DNA from 4 places in the Micromonospora sp. NPDC047465 genome. Region 1 is predicted to be linked to each of the others. Evidence: riboswitches for the same ligand, from Rfam matches in the RefSeq annotation. Region 1 holds a riboswitch; each other region holds the start of a gene.
The links. Region 1 has a riboswitch for cyclic di-AMP ahead of ABZ793_RS02735 (hypothetical protein). Riboswitches for the same ligand answer to the same signal wherever they lie in the genome.
Positions count from the first base shown of each region.

Region 2: it holds a riboswitch for cyclic di-AMP, as region 1 does, so the genes downstream of both, ABZ793_RS04490 (C39 family peptidase) here and ABZ793_RS02735 (hypothetical protein) in region 1, are expected to answer to the same signal.
Region 3: it holds a riboswitch for cyclic di-AMP, as region 1 does, so the genes downstream of both, ABZ793_RS06870 (hypothetical protein) here and ABZ793_RS02735 (hypothetical protein) in region 1, are expected to answer to the same signal.
Region 4: it holds a riboswitch for cyclic di-AMP, as region 1 does, so the genes downstream of both, ABZ793_RS01190 (NlpC/P60 family protein) here and ABZ793_RS02735 (hypothetical protein) in region 1, are expected to answer to the same signal.

Region 1 is NZ_JBEYTP010000002.1:96,675-100,421, reverse strand. It holds gene ABZ793_RS02745 (AAA family ATPase) at 1-391, shown strand, start outside; gene ABZ793_RS02740 (cation diffusion facilitator family transporter) at 483-1,400, shown strand; cyclic di-AMP (ydaO/yuaA leader) riboswitch at 1,554-1,685, shown strand; gene ABZ793_RS02735 (hypothetical protein) at 1,699-2,760, shown strand; gene ABZ793_RS02730 (SRPBCC family protein) at 2,868-3,335, opposite strand; gene ABZ793_RS02725 (STAS domain-containing protein) at 3,602-3,747, opposite strand, start outside.
Region 2 is NZ_JBEYTP010000003.1:100,048-103,794, reverse strand. It holds gene ABZ793_RS04500 (CDP-glycerol glycerophosphotransferase family protein) at 1-429, shown strand, start outside; gene ABZ793_RS04495 (alpha/beta hydrolase) at 449-1,192, opposite strand; gene ABZ793_RS04490 (C39 family peptidase) at 1,301-2,146, opposite strand; cyclic di-AMP (ydaO/yuaA leader) riboswitch at 2,367-2,508, opposite strand; gene ABZ793_RS04485 (hypothetical protein) at 2,854-3,612, opposite strand.
Region 3 is NZ_JBEYTP010000004.1:256,349-260,095, forward strand. It holds gene ABZ793_RS06865 (carbonic anhydrase) at 144-929, shown strand; gene ABZ793_RS06870 (hypothetical protein) at 1,177-2,196, opposite strand; cyclic di-AMP (ydaO/yuaA leader) riboswitch at 2,200-2,331, opposite strand; gene ABZ793_RS06875 (YibE/F family protein) at 2,498-3,747, opposite strand, start outside.
Region 4 is NZ_JBEYTP010000001.1:229,829-233,575, forward strand. It holds gene dcd (dCTP deaminase) at 1-514, shown strand, start outside; gene ABZ793_RS01190 (NlpC/P60 family protein) at 586-1,626, opposite strand; cyclic di-AMP (ydaO/yuaA leader) riboswitch at 1,639-1,774, opposite strand; gene ABZ793_RS01195 (peptidoglycan recognition family protein) at 2,015-3,747, shown strand, end outside.

The DNA of each region.
Region 1 (3,747 bases):
GGCCGAGATCCGCCGGCTGCACCCGGAACTCCCGCTGCCCAGGGCGGTGCGTTCCACCGGCGTCGACCCGGTCGAGCTGGTGGTGCCGCCGGCGGAGCTGGAGACGGCCGTGGTGACGGCGGCCACGGCGCTGCTGGCCGAGGTGGAGGGCACCGTGGGCGTGATCACCCCGGTGCCCCGCCGGGACGAGGTGGCCGGGTGGCTGGGCGGCCTGGGCGCGCCGCGCCTGCAGGTGGTGACCAGCCTGGAGGCCAAGGGCATGGAGTACGACGGCGTGGTCCTGGTCGCCCCGGGCGAGATCCGGGCCGACCCGGGTTCGGGCGTACGGACGCTCTACGTCGCGCTGTCGCGGGCCACCCAGCGGCTGACCACCGTCGACCCGACCGGCTGAGTCGTCCCGGCCGCCGCCGGCAGTCACTTGCACATATTGCGATGTGAGCATAGATTGAACCGGGTCCGGACAGGTGACGGAAGGTGGGCGCGTGGGCGCAGGTCATGACCACCACCACGGGTCGGTCGCGAATGCCGCGCACCGCCACCGGGGCCGCCTCTGGGCGGCGTTCGCGCTGCTCGGCGCCCTGATGGTGGTGGAGGCGGTGGCCGCCTTCCGCACCGGCTCGCTGGCTCTGCTGAGCGACGCCGGGCACATGTTCACCGACGTGCTCGGCATCGGCATGGCGCTCGCGGCGATCACCGCGACCCGGCGCGCCGGCGCGGACCCGCAGCGCACCTTCGGCCTCTACCGGCTGGAGGTGCTGGCCGCTCTGGCCAACGCCGTGCTGCTCTCCGGCGTCGCGGTCTACGTGGTCGTCGAGGCCGTACGCCGGTTCGGCGACCCGCCGGAGGTCCTCGCCGGCCCGATGCTCGCGGTCGCCGTGCTCGGCCTGCTCGCCAACGTGGCCGCCTTCGCCCTGCTGCGGTCCGGGGCGAAGGAGAGCATCAACATGCAGGGCGCGTACCTGGAGGTGCTGGGCGACCTGCTGGGCTCACTCGGCGTGATCGGCGCGGCCCTGCTGATCGCCGTCACCGACTGGTGGTGGGCGGACCCGGTGGTCGCGGTGGCGATCGGGATGTTCATCCTGCCCCGCACCTGGCGGCTCGGGCGCGCCGCGCTGCGCATCCTGGTGCAGGCCGCGCCGGAGCACCTCGAGGTCACCAGGGTGCACGACCGGCTGGCCGCCGTGCCCGGCGTGGCCGAGGTGCACGACCTGCACGTCTGGACGCTGACCTCCGGGATGGAGGTGGCCTCGGCGCACCTGACGATGGAGCCCGGCGCCGAGGTCGGCGCGGTGCTCACCGCGGCCCGGACGGCCCTGCACGAGGACTTCCAGATCGAGCACGCGACGTTGCAGATCGAGCCGGGGGCGTCTCCCGGGGCCTGCGGGTCGGTTGAGTGGTAATGAGCACAGCCTTAAATCTGGGAGAGTATTGTTGACTTATGTCGGATTTGACGGTAAGCGGACAGGCACCCTCAGTCACGTGCGCTGCACCAGTCACACCGGCACCGGTAGGCTCGGTTCCGGCCTCCGCCAGGCGGCACCCACCGGTGCCGGCGGTGGCCGCCGCCTAATCGCCCGGCGGGGCGAACCGGGGAACCATGTTCGTGGGGTGCATCCGCGTCAGCGGTAGGGATCTTCCGTCCCGAACCCGTCAGCTAACCCGGTCGGCGGCTGACGGAAGGACACGTGTATGCCAGTGATGGCACCTGTACGACGACGCGCCGCCCGGTTGGCGGCCCTGATCGCCGCGACGCTCGCCCTCGGCGCCGCGGTCGCCCCGGTCACCACCGCCCCCGCGGCGGCCGCCTCCCGGGCCGGACTGCTCGCCGCGGCCCCCGGCCAGGACCAGGAGGGCGGCACGCCCGCCCTGCGGGCCCAGCTCGAAGCCGCCAGCAAGGGCTACCTGGACGCCAAGCGGGCGCTGGACACGTCGGTCAAGCGGCAGCAGCAGCTCGCCGCGCAGCTCAAGACGACCGAGAGCGAGCTGACCGAGCGGAACAGCAAGGTCGGCGAGATCGCCGGAGTGGCCTACCGGACCGGCCGGCTGGGGGTGGTGTCCGCCCTGCTCAACAGCAGCTCGCCGGACGGCTTCATGGACCGGGCCGCCGCCCTCGACGCGGTGGCCGCCAACGAGGACCGGGCGCTCCGCGAGCTCCAGGAGACCCGGGACCAGGCCACCCGCACCAAGCTCGCCCTGGACGGCGAGATCCGGGAACAGCGCAAGCAGGTCACGGTGATGGCCAAGCGCAAGGAGCAGGCAGAGCGGGCGCTGACGGTCGCCAACCGGTCGCAGGCGAGTGGCGGCGGGCCGGGCGGCAGCTCCACCGCGACGGCGAAGCCGGCGCCGCGCAACTCCGACGGGTCCTGGCCGTCCGAGTCGTGCAGCGTCAACGACCCCACCCCCGCCAACGGCTGCATCACCCCGCGCACCCTGCACGCGCTCAACCAGGCCAAGGCGGCCGGCTTCACCCGCTACGTCTCCTGCTACCGCCCCGGCGGCTCCGGCGAGCACCCGAAGGGCCGGGCCTGCGACTTCGCGGCACAGAAGAGCGGGTTCGGCGGCGACGCCACCGGCGGCGACAGGACGTACGGCAACAACCTGGCGGCGTACTTCGTCAAGAACGCCGACCGGCTCGCCGTGCTCTACGTGATCTGGTACAGGCAGATCTGGCTCCCCAGCAGCGGCTGGAAGTCGTACAGCGGGGCCAACGGCGACCCGTCCAGCGACCACACCAACCACGTGCACCTGTCGGTCTACTGACGCCCCGGCCCCGGTGACCCGCGAGCGGGTCACCGGGGCCGACCGCCTTCCCGCCGCCACCTTCCCGGCCGACGGCCGGGGATCTCGCCGTGTCGTCGATGCCCGGCTCAGCCGGGCGGTGACTCCGGCGGGTGCCCGCCGAGGGCGACGCCGAGCCGGGCCGCCAGCCCCAGGTGGGCCGCACGCGCCTGGCGGAAGGCGTAGCCGAAGAGCGGGACCGGCGCGGCAAGGGTGATCTCGACGTCGATCCGGACCACGCCGTCCGGCTCGGCCCGCAGTCGGGTCCGGTTGCGCACCGTGGTGGCCGGCCACTGCCGGGCCACGGTGACGATCTCGTCCGGCCCGTCGACCAGGACGTCGGCCCGGTAGGTGACCGGCAGGCGCAGCGGCCCGACGGCCAGCCGGTCGGTGATGAGGTAGCTGGCCCGCGCGCCGCGACGGGGCGACACCCGGCGGACCCGGGCGATCAGCGGGTGCAGGTCCTGCTGCCGGGCCGGGTCCGCGAGCAACCCCGCGGCGTCGGCGAGCGAGCAGCGCGCCTGGACGGTGTAGCTGAAGGAATCCCGCCTGATCACGCCGTCTCCCCACCGTCGCCGTCGCCCGATCGTCGCGCACCGGCGGCGCGCTGGCAACGGTGTGCCGCTCCGCGCGCGGATCCCGGCCGTCGATCCGCCCGGTCGGTCGTCGACAGGTGCAGCCGGGCAGCGACCTGCCCAGCCTGGCCTACGGCTACGCCTCCGGGACGGCGATCCGCGCGGCCACCGAGGCAGCCGACATCGACCTGTCGGGCCTCGGCGAGGACTGACGCCAACGGGTCACCGGCGGGACCCCTGCCGGCGGGTCAGGCGCCGGGGAGGACCTCGGGGGCGGGCGCGCCGGCGTAGTAGGGCTCGGGGGCGCCGAAGAGGCCGAGCAGGCCGGTCACCCAGAGCTGCCGGTGCACGAACCGGCTCGGCTCGGTGACGACGAGCTTGACGCCGCTCACCT
Region 2 (3,747 bases), on a different contig from region 1:
GCCACCCGCGAGCTGACCCTGACGGAGTGCGTGAACCGCTCGGACGCGCTGGTCTCCGACGTGTCCGGGGTGATCTCCGACTACCTCTACTCCGGCAAGCCGTACGCGGTCACCGACATGGGCGACGAGGGCGACCGGTTCGCCGAGCGGTTCCCGCTGGCCGGCTCGGGGTACGTACTGCGCCGCGACATGTCCAACGTGGACGAGGTGCTGGCCGCGCTGCTCGACACCGACCCGCTCGCCGCCGCCCGCTGGGCCACCCGGAGCCGCTACCTGGGCGACTTCCCGGCCGAGTCGTACGCCGAGGCGTTCCTGGACGCCGCGCGGCGGCAGCTCGACGCGGACTGGAACCCGCCGACGCCGCGCGCCGTCGGCGGGACCGGCCTGCCGGTCGAGCCGGACGAGGCGACCCTCTCCGCCACCACCTGACCGGCCGGCACCCGGCGGGTCAGCGGTACGGGTCGACCAGCTCCAGGACGGCCTCGGGGGCCTCGACGTGGGCGTTGTGGCCCAGGCCGGGCAGGGTGGCGACCGGCACGCCCAGCTCCTTGAGCTGGGCGTCGGTGACCATGGGGTCGTGCTCGCCGCGGGCCAGCAGCACCGGCACGTCCGTCGCCGCCAGCAGGGTCGGCAGGTCCGGCTCCCCCACCCCGAACGCGGCGGGGTCCATCGCCAGCCGCCAGCGGCCGTCGACCTGCCGCAGCCCGGCCTCGACCACGGGGTGGTCCGGCGCGAAGAGCCCGGTCAGGCCGGCCACCCGCAGGTACCGGCGGGCCGCCTCGTCCCGGCTGGCGAACCAGGTCACCGGTCGGGCGGCCAACTCCCTGGCCTTCGCCAGCTCGGCCGGGGACCAGACTGCCTTGATGCCGAGCCCGACCACGGCGTCGACCGGCAGCCCGGCGCGGCGGGCGGCCAGCGCCAGCCCGACCACGCCGCCGAGGGAGTGCCCCAGCACGACGAGCCGGTCCCCCGCCGCGAGCCCCGCGGCGATCCGGTCGGCCAGCCCGGCGAACGAGTACGCCGGCAGCGGCGGCGACCAGCCGTGGCCGGCGAGGTCCGGCGCCAGCCACCGCCCCGCCCACCGGCGCTCCAGCAGCGGCGCCCAGGGCAGCCACACGTCCCCGGTCGCGCCCATGCCGTGCAGCAGCAGCAGGACGCGCCGGCCGTCCCGGTCACCCGATTCATCGACCATAGGCCGCAGTGTGCCACCCGCCGTACGCCCCGGCGAGGGCCGTGACCCGGAGACGACATCGGGCGCCGGCTCCCGGGGTGGGGAGCCGACGCCCGACGGGTGTCTTTCTCAGGCGGAGTAGCCGCGGGTGGCGGCCCAGTTCGCCAGGGCGATGGTGGACATCCAGTACGAGGCGGTCGCCGGGTTCGCCGAGTCGGCGATCTTCACCAGCCGGCCCTCGTCCTGGTAGCCCACGACGGCGATGTAGTGGCCGCCGGGGAACGAGTGCCAGCCGCCGTCGGTGTCCGTGGCGCTGCCGGCGACGTTCACCACGACGCCCCGCCCGTCCGTGATGGCGGCGACCACGTCGGCCTGGAGCTGGTCCATCTGCGCCGGGGTCGCGGCACCGCCCGGGATCATCCGGGTCCGGTACGGGTCACCCTTCACCGTCGCGTTCAGCACCCGGGTGGTGTCCTCGGCCGAGTCGGTGCCCATCTCGTCGGTGCCCAGCTGGGCACCGAGGGCGTCCTGGCTGCGCGCGATGCCGGCGGCGCTGAGGGCGTGCCGGACGGCGGCCGGACCGCAGTTGTAGAAGGTGGTCTGGGCCTGGTAGTCGTAGTCCAGGGACTTCGCCTTCGGCGGCTTCGGCGGCTCCGGCTTGCGGGTCAGGTCCGGGTTCGGGGCGGCGCTGGTGGCGCTGGCCGACGGAGCGGCGCTGGACGCGGCCGGGGCGCCGGTCGACGGGGCCGCCGCGACGCGGGCGTCGCCACGCGAGGCGACGGTGCCGTCCCGCAGCTCGCTCACGGCCACCGGGGCCTGTGCGGCGGCGGGCGCCTCGTCGGTGCCGGCCAGCAGCGCGCCGGTGCCCGACGCGAGCACGAGCGCCGCGGCCGACGCGGCGGCCACCTGGTACGGACGCTCGGACGTGAGGCGACGGAGCTGTCGCTTGAGGTGGTGCTTCACGGTTTCCTCCACGGGCTCGGGGGGTGAGCGGCCGCCGGTCCGCGCAGGGGGGACCGACCGCGCGGACGGCGTCCGGCGGTGGTGGACCACTCAGGGGATGCGCCCGGGATGCCGGGCGACGGGCGGTGACCGGTGGGTCAGCTCGCGGCGTGCGGCCGGGCGAGCGCGGGCACCGCGGCGCCGTGGAGGCGCCGGAACGACCGGGGGGCGGGTGGGTGCTGCACGGGGATGGAACTCCTTCCGACGCCGCCGACCGGGTTAGCTGACGGACTCGGGCGGGAAGAACGCCCTACCGCGGGCCGTGGCCCGCGGATTCACCCCGATGTTGCACTGGGTCCCCGGCTCGCCTGTTCACGATTAGGCGGGTCGGCGCGGCGTCGCCTCTTGCGATCGGGTACCGCACCGGACGGGCCGACACTACTGGCCGGCCCGCGCCCTGCCAACCCGCTCCCACCTGCTTAAACCTTGATCGAGAGACTTTTTTTGCGGTCAGTTCGGCACTGACGTGACTCAATGGGACGACCGTTTCCTGACGCACCTTGCGTCGACAACCGGACGAGCGGCGGACATCGGCGCGGAATCGTCGGCGGGAATCGGCCGGGCCGTGCCGGATGACCGGTTCGGCACCGCTATGACCGGCGTCACGAAATTGCCCCGGCGGTTCAGCCCACCCGCGCGGGCCGCCACCGCACGGCGAGCGCGGGCCGACGCCCGGCGGTTCAGCCCACCCGCGCGGGCCGCCACCGCGCGGCGAGCGCGGGCCGACGCCCGGCGGAGACCGGCCGGGCCGCCGGGAGCCGGCCCGGCCGGAGCCGGACCGCTGCGGCGTACGCCTCCCCGGCCAGGGCCCGCGCCGCCTCGGCGGCCAGGTCGGCGTCCCGCCACGCCAACCGTTCCCGCTCGGCGGCGGCCCGGTGCTCGGCCCGCCTCGCGTCGCGTACCGCCCGGGCCAGCGCGATCTCCTGCTCGACCGGGTGTCGGCGGGGATCCCAGCCGGCCCGGCGGCCGAACACCTCGCGGAGTTGGCGGGTGGAGAGGTCGCCGCGCCAGTGGGCCGCCACCGCCGCCTGGTGCAGCCAGCGCTCGCGGGCGGCGTACTCGGCGGGCGTGCGCGGGGTGCGCGGGGCGGGCAGGGCGGCGGCCCCGGTGAAGCGGCGGGCGGCGGTCTCCGCCTCGTCGTACGCCCGCCAGGCCCGGTCGGCCTCCTCCTGCGCGGCGAGCCAGTCGGCCCGCCGCCGCCGGGCGGTGCGGGCGGCCCGGCCCGCCGCGACGGCCACCTCCTCGGCGTAGCGGCGCAGGTCGGCGGCCTCCGCCGCAGGGTCGACCGCGGGCGGGGCGACCGGCTCGTCGGCGGGACGGACCCGCTCGGGGCGGGCGACCAGCACCGCGAGCACGGTCAGGGCCAGCAGGAGCAGGGCGGACCAGATGGCGGCGGCCCGCGGCACCTCGATCAGGAACTGGTAGACGACGGTCTCCATGGTCGGCACCTCACGGGGAGCGAGTGCGGCAGCGGGGCGCACGCGGCGCCGGGTGGCGGGGCGCGGCGGTGCCACGTCCCGCCGCCGGGACGGGTGCGGGTGGTGGAGAGCGGAGGACGGGCACCTTCGTCAACG
Region 3 (3,747 bases), on a different contig from region 1:
CGTCCGCAGCCGGGCGCGAACATATGAAATGCATATCACGCATCCCTTGACGTACCTTCGAGTGCGTGTGACCGTGGGGACTGCCCGCGTCCAGCGTCGGCCGGGATGACCAGGTCGTTCACGTGAGGGGCGAGGTGAGGGAGATGAGTCGTCCCGGATCTCCCGGCGGGCAGCCGGGCCCGGAGTGGAATCCGTCGGAGCCGGCACCGGGGGGCTCGACCGCCGTGCGGGACGCGCTCCCCACTCCCGGCGACCCGGAGCAGGCGTTCGCCGAGTTGCAGGCCGGCAACCGCCGGTTCGTCACCGGCACCCCACGCCACCCCAACCAGGACGCCGGGCATCGTGCCGCGGTCGCGGACGGGCAGCACCCGTTCGCGGTGATCGTCGGCTGCTCCGACTCCCGGCTCGCTGCGGAGATCATCTTTGACCGCGGCCTCGGCGACCTCTTCGTGGTGCGCACCGCCGGGCACACGGTCGGCCCCGAGGTGCTGGGCAGCGTCGAGTACGCCGTGACGGTCCTGCGCACGCCGCTGGTGGTGGTCCTCGGGCACGACTCCTGCGGGGCCGTCCAGGCGGCCCGCGCGGCGGACACCACCGGCACGCCCCCGGCCGGGCACCTGTGCGCCGTGGTGGACGCCGTGGTGCCCAGCCTGCGCCGCGCCGCCGCCGAGGGCGTGGACGACATCGACCGGATCGTCGACATCCACATCGCGCAGACCGTCGAGGCGATGCTGGACAGGTCGGCCGTGCTCGCCGCCGAGGTGGCCGCCGGGCGCTGCGCCGTCGTGGGCATGTCGTACCGGCTGGCCGCCGGCGAGGCGCGGGCGGTCACCGCCGTACCCGGCGAGGCTCGGGGGGTCGCCGCCGCGCCCACCGGGCCGGGCGCGGTCGACGGGGCACAGCCGGCCGCCAGCGCCGCCCTCGCCTGACCGGTTCCCGCGCTCGCCCGGCCCGGCCCGGCCGCCCGACGCCCGCTCACGAGGGCCACAAGCGCCCGCCGACGAGGGCTACAGACGCCCGCCGACGAGGGCCACGGACGCCGGCAGGGCCACGGACGCCGGCAGGGCCACGGACGCCGGCAGGGCCACGGGCGACCACGGGCCGTGGACCCGACACGGCGACAGACGCCGACAGGGCCGCCCCGCGACTGCGGGGCGGCCCTGTCGTTGGCTGCGGTCAGAGCAGCGACACGTGCACGTGGTCCGTATGGTTCGACGGGCCGCTGTAGGACTTCCAGCCGGTCGCCGGGAACCAGATCTGCCGGTTCCAGATCACGTAGTAGATGCCGAGCCGGTCGGCGTTGCGAACCAGGAACGCGGTCAGGTTGTTGCCGTACATGTAGGTGTCGTCGTTGTGCCAGGGCGAGAAGCCGCTCCGCTGCAGCGACCAGTCGCAGGCCCGGCCCTTCGGATGCTCGTACGGCCCGCCGGAGCGGTAACAGCCGACGAAGCGGTTGAAGCCGGCCCGCTTGACCTCCTTGTACATGTGCAGCGTGCGTGCGGTGATGCAGCCGGAGGTGGTGGGGTCGTTCTCGGTGCAGGACAAGGGCTTCCAGTCGCCGTCGGCAGTACGACCCGGTGCCATCCGGGCCACCGGCGAGGTGGCGACCACCTTGCCGCTGGTCAGGCCCCTGCCGCCGACCAGTGCGAGCGCCTTCTCCGCCTCGCGCTTGCCGCGGGCCATCTCGTTGGTCAGCTTCGTCTGCTCGCGAACCTCGGCGTCGAGTGCCAGCTTGGCCTGCTCGGCGCGGTTCTTGACCGCGTTCACCTCGGCGAGCTTCTTGGAGTTGACCAGGTTCAGCTCGTCGAGGGCGGCGGCGCGCTTGACGAACGAGTCGGGGCTGGCGGTGTCCAGCAGCATCGACACCGCGCCGATCCGCCCGGTCCGGTAGGACTGGGCGGCGATCTGGCTCACCTGTGGGGCCAGCGCTGCCAGGTCGGCCTGCGCCCGGTCGACCTCCAGGGCCAGTTCCAGTTGGCGCTTCTTCGACTTCGCGAGCTTCGCCTTGGCCTGGACGTAGTTGCGGTTCCGCGCCTCGATCAAGTCGTTGAGCAGCTTGGGCTCGTCGTCCCCGTGGCCGGAGGGCTGGGGCGGTGGGGTGGGTGCGGCCGCCGCCGGGAGGGGCCCGGCGAAGACGGCCAGGGCGGCGATCACGGCCACCACAGGGGTCAACCAGCGGCGTAGGGGTGCCGTCACATTTTTCCCTTCCGTCGACCGCCGACCGGGTTAGCTGACGGGTTCGGGGCGGAAGTGGCCCCTACCGCTGTCGCGGATTCACCCCACGTACCTGGGTCCCCGGCTCGCCTGGCGGCGATTGGGCGGCGGCACCGCAGGCGCCGCTGCGCGCCTTCGGCGGTGACCGGCAGCGAGGTTACCCGAGAGCCCTGCCGGGGATCTACGTCCCTAAGCCGACTAAATGCGTTATTTCGTAGCGGCGGAGGGTGACCAGTGACGCGTTTATCAGGCGGGACGTCCTGATCGGTCACGCTGAGGAGTTTCACCATGCGGTGTCCGTGCTCCCGTCGCGGTCGGGCCACGCGGCGGGGGCGGCGGAGGGGGCGTTTCCGGCGCGCAGCCCGCTGAGGGCCTCCAGCGCCTCGGAGCGGTCGGCCGCCGGCCGGGGAGCCGGCGGCGTCGGGGGTGCGCCGCGGTCGGCTGACTCGCCGCCGCGCCGGCCGGCCGTGGTCACCACGGCCGCGAGCCCGGTGGTCAGCGGCACGGCGGCGATCAGGCCCAGGGTGGCGACCGCGCTGCGGACGATCTCCTGGGCCAGGAACTCGCTGGTCAGGATCTGGCTCACCGCCCGGGAGTCGGCGGTCAGCAGGAGCAGCACCGGCAGCGAGGCCCCGGCGTACGCCAGCACGATGGTGTTCACCGTCGAGGCGATGTGCGCGCGGCCGACCCGGGTCGCCGCCCGGTACAGCTGCATCCGGGACAGCCCCGGGTTGGCGTGCGCCAGCTCGGTGACCGTCGCGGCCTGCGTCACGGTGACGTCGTCGAGCACGCCGAGCGAGCCGATGATGATCCCGGCGAGCAGCAGGCCGTGCAGGTCGACGTCGGCCTGGAACATCGACAGCGTGGTGGCGTCCTCGCTGCCGAACCCGGTCAGGTGGGTCGCCGCGGTGGCGATCGTGCCGAGTACGCCCGTCAGGACCAGGCTGCCCAGCGTGCCGAGCACGGCGACCGAGGTCTGCGCGGTCACCCCGTGCGTCAGGTAGAGCACCACGAACATGATCAGTGCCGCGCCGACGACCGCGACCAGCAGCGGTGGGCTGCCGGCGCTGATGCCGGGCAGCACGAAGGTCAGCAGGATGGCGAAGCTTGCCGCCAGGCCGGCCAGCGCCGCGAGCCCCCGCCACCGCCCGAACGCGACGATCGCGGCGGCGAACAGCACCACCAGCCAGAGCAGCGGCTTGCCGCGCTGGTGTTCGGCGATGTTGTAGGCGCTCGCCGAGGGGTCGGCGGGATCGGTGAGCTGGACCAGGACGATCTCGTCGCCGACCGCGACCGTCGGCGCCCCCGGCCCTGCCGGTACGGGCGTCTCCACCTGCTGACCGGCGTCGGGGCCGTCGTCGACGCGCACGGTCACGGTGCCGCAGGGGCCCTCCGCGGCGCCCGGGGCGCCCTCCGGCGCCTCCGGGGTGGGCGGGCACGGCTCCGTCACCACCCGGGTCACCGTGCCGTGGTGGCGGGGCGGATCGGTGCCGGGCGCGGCGTCCGGGGCGTCCCACGGCCAGAGCAGCAGGG
Region 4 (3,747 bases), on a different contig from region 1:
CGAGCCCACGCTGGTGCAACCGTCCAGCATCGACGTCCGCCTGGACAAGCTCTTTCGGGTCTTCAACAACCATCTCTACACCCACATCGACCCGGCGATGCAGCAGGACGACCTGACGTCGATGGTCGAGGTGCCCGAGGGCGAGCCGTTCGTGCTGCACCCGGGCGAGTTCGTGCTCGCCTCGACGCTGGAGGTGATCTCCCTCGGCGACCAACTCGCCGGGCGGCTGGAGGGCAAGTCGAGCCTGGGACGGCTCGGCCTGCTCACCCACTCCACCGCGGGCTTCATCGACCCGGGCTTCTCCGGCCACGTGACGCTGGAGCTGTCCAACGTGGCCAACCTGCCCATCACCCTCTGGCCGGGCATGAAAATCGGTCAGCTCTGCATCTTCCGGCTCTCGTCGCCGGCCGAGCACCCGTACGGCTCGGCCGTCTACGGCTCGCGCTACCAGGGGCAGCGCGGCCCGACTCCGAGCCGCTCCTGGCAGCACTGGCGCACCTGGCCGACCCGCTGACCCGACGGTCGCCGTGAGGCGCGGGCCCTTCCGCCAGCGGGTGCGTCAGGAAGGGCCCGTTCCTCACCCGATCAGCCGGGGCGGCCGTAACTGTGGATCGGGCCGTCGTCGACCTTCTTCATCTTCACGGGCACCCCGGCTCGGGAGGCGTGCACCACCCAGCCCCCGCCGACGTACATGCCGACGTGGTGCAGGTCGCTGTAGTAGAAGACCAGGTCTCCCGGGCGCAGCTCGCCCCGGGTGACGGTCGCGGTGGCCCGGCGCTGCTGCGCGGCGTTGTGCGGCAGCGAGACCCCGGCCTTCGCCCAGGCGGCGAGCATCAGGCCCGAGCAGTCGTACGCGTTCGGGCCCTCGGCGCCCGAGACGTAGGGCTTGCCGATCTGGGCGCAGGCGAACTTGACCGCGGTGCCGGCCCCGCCACCCGGGTAGCTGGCCGGGCAGGGGGCGGGGCGCAGCGAACCGCCGCCGCCGCTGCCGTAGATCCGCAGCCGGAGCTTCTGCAGCCGGTCGATCTCGGCGTTGATCTGCTTCTTCTTCGCGGCGAGCTGGGCCTCCGTCCGGCCGAGTTGGACGACCATCTCGTCGAGCGGGGCCTTCTTCTCGGCCAGTCGGTCGCGCAACTCGGCGACCTGCCGCACGTCCTGCTGCTGGTGCTGGGCGAACCGGTCGAGCAGTTCGAGCTGGCCGACCATCTGGTCGGGCGAGCGGCTGCCCAGCAGGGCGTTGACGGCGGAGACGTTCTCGCCCTTGTAGGCGCGGACGGCCAGCGCGCTGACCTCCTCCATCGCCTGCTCGACCTGCCGTTCCAGGGGCTTGATCTGCTTGGCGAGGGCGTCGGCCTGCCTGCGTTTGGCGGCCAGGTCCTGGCGGGTGGCGTTGTGCCGTTCGATGATCGGTTCGAGCTTGTTCCAGTCCTCGTCGATCTGGCGCTCGATCTCGGCGACCGTCGGTTCGGCGTGGGCCGCCGTGGCGCCGCCGGTCAGGACGACGGCGAACGCGGCCAGGGCGGCGAGGGCGGTGGTGCAGCGGTACCAGCGTGGGCGCGGCGCAGCCGTCGTCGGGCCGGCGGGCGCCGACCGTGCCGACGGTGGCCGCGGGGCATGGTGTGCCACCGGGCTCCGTACTCCTTCTTCCCGTACCGCCTACCGGGTTAGCTGACGGGTTCGGGCGGGAAGGGGACGCCCTACCGCAGGTGCTGCGGATTCACCCCGGGTACCTGGGTCCCCGGCTCGCTCGGGAGCGACTCGGCGGTGTCGGACCGTTACCGCCCCGGATGGGCGGACTGTCGCCGGCCGACGAATGACCAGAGTAGAGACGGTCGTTATCGATCCGCAACCCATCGCGCCGTGACACACCGTATTCGTGTGGGCCGGTGGGAGCGCGTGACTCCGGGCGACGAAATTTTCCTTCTTCGGTAAGTGACGCATGGAAAGGTATTGACCGGAGGTGGCGCCCGGGGCGAAGGTGGCCCCACATTCGCCCGTCCGACCTGGGGGTCTGATGCACCTGTCAGCGACATCGAGGAGCAGACGCGTCCTGCTGGCCGCCGCCGTGGCGGCCGCCCTGGCGGCAACGCCGCTCACCGCCGCCGGAACCGCCGCCGCCGCGCCGACGACCGACCGGCAGCAGCAGTACGCCGCCGCGGCCGCGGAGTACGGCGTGCCGGAGAGCGTCCTGCTCGGAGTCTCCTACCTGCAGTCCCGCTGGAACACCAACGCCGGAACGCCGAGCACCAGCGGCGGCTTCGGACCGATGCACCTCACCGACGCGGAGTACGTCGCCGCACTGCCCGGGGGCACCCACCACGACGAGGGCACCGAGGACCCGCGGGGCGACGACTCCCGCCCGTCCCTGGCCGAGGCGCACGAGCCGCCGGCCGCCCAGCCTCCCGCCGAAGCCTCGCTGCGGACGCTCGACGCCGCCGCCGGGCTGACCGGCGCCAGCGAGGAGGCGCTGCGCACGGACGTCACGGCCAACATCCGGGGCGGCGCGGCGCTGCTGGCCGCGTACCAGAAGGAGATCGGCGCCCCGGTCGGCGCCGACACGGACCCGGCGGCCTGGTACGGCGCGGTGGCCCGGTACTCCGGCGCGGACAGCGCCGACGCCGCGGCGGCCTTCGCCAACGAGGTGTACGCCACCATCGGTGCCGGCGACAGCCGGCTGACCGACGACGGGCACCGCGTCACCCTCGCCGCCCGCGCGGTGCAGCCGGAACGCTCCTGGCTCGACCGGCTGGGCCTGCGCAAGGTCGCCCGGCCCGACGGGCTGGAGTGCCCCGACACGATCTCCTGCGAGTGGATCCCGGCGCCCTACGCGCAGTACGGCCCGACCGTGGGTGACTACGGCAACCACGACCTCGCCGACCGGCCGGCCCAGCAGAAGATCGAGTACATCGTCATCCACGACACCGAGGGCTACTTCGGGCCCAGCGTCAACCTGGTCAAGGACCCGAGGCGGGTGGGCTGGCACTACACCCTGCGCTCGGTGGACGGCCACATCGCCCAGCACATCAAGACCAAGAACGTCGGCTGGCACGCCGGCAACTGGTACGTGAACGCCAAGTCCATCGGCCTGGAGCACGAGGGCTTCGCGGGACACGGCACCTGGTACACCGAGGCGATGTACCGCACCTCCGCCAAGCTGGTCCGCCACCTGGCGCTGCGGTACAACATCCCGCTGGACCGGCAGCACATCATCGGTCACGACAACGTCCCCGGCACCGTCGCCTCGACCGTGCGCGGCATGCACTGGGACCCGGGCCCGTACTGGGACTGGTCGCACTACTTCGACCTGCTCAAGGCGCCGTTCACGTCGACCGGCACGCCGCACACGGGGCTGGTCACCATCGACCCGGACTTCGCCACCAACCAGCCGCAGTTCACCGGCTGCAACCGGCAGCCGCCCGGCGTGCCGAACCCGCCCCCGCCGGTGGCTCCCTGCCCGCTGCGCGGCTCGTCCGCGGTGATCCTGCACAGCGCGCCGAGCCACGACGCGCCGCTGGTCAACGACATCGCGCTGCGGCCCGACGGCACCCCGAACACCATGTACATCTCCGACCACGGCGCCCGGGCCTCCGCCGGGCAGACGTACGCCCTGGCCGAGGTGCGGGGGGACTGGACCGCGATCTGGTACCTCGGCCAGAAGGCGTGGTTCCACAACCCCGCCTCGAAGCCGACCGCGAAGTGGTCCGTCGGCTTCGTGGTGACCCCGAAGGACGGCAAGGCCACCATCCC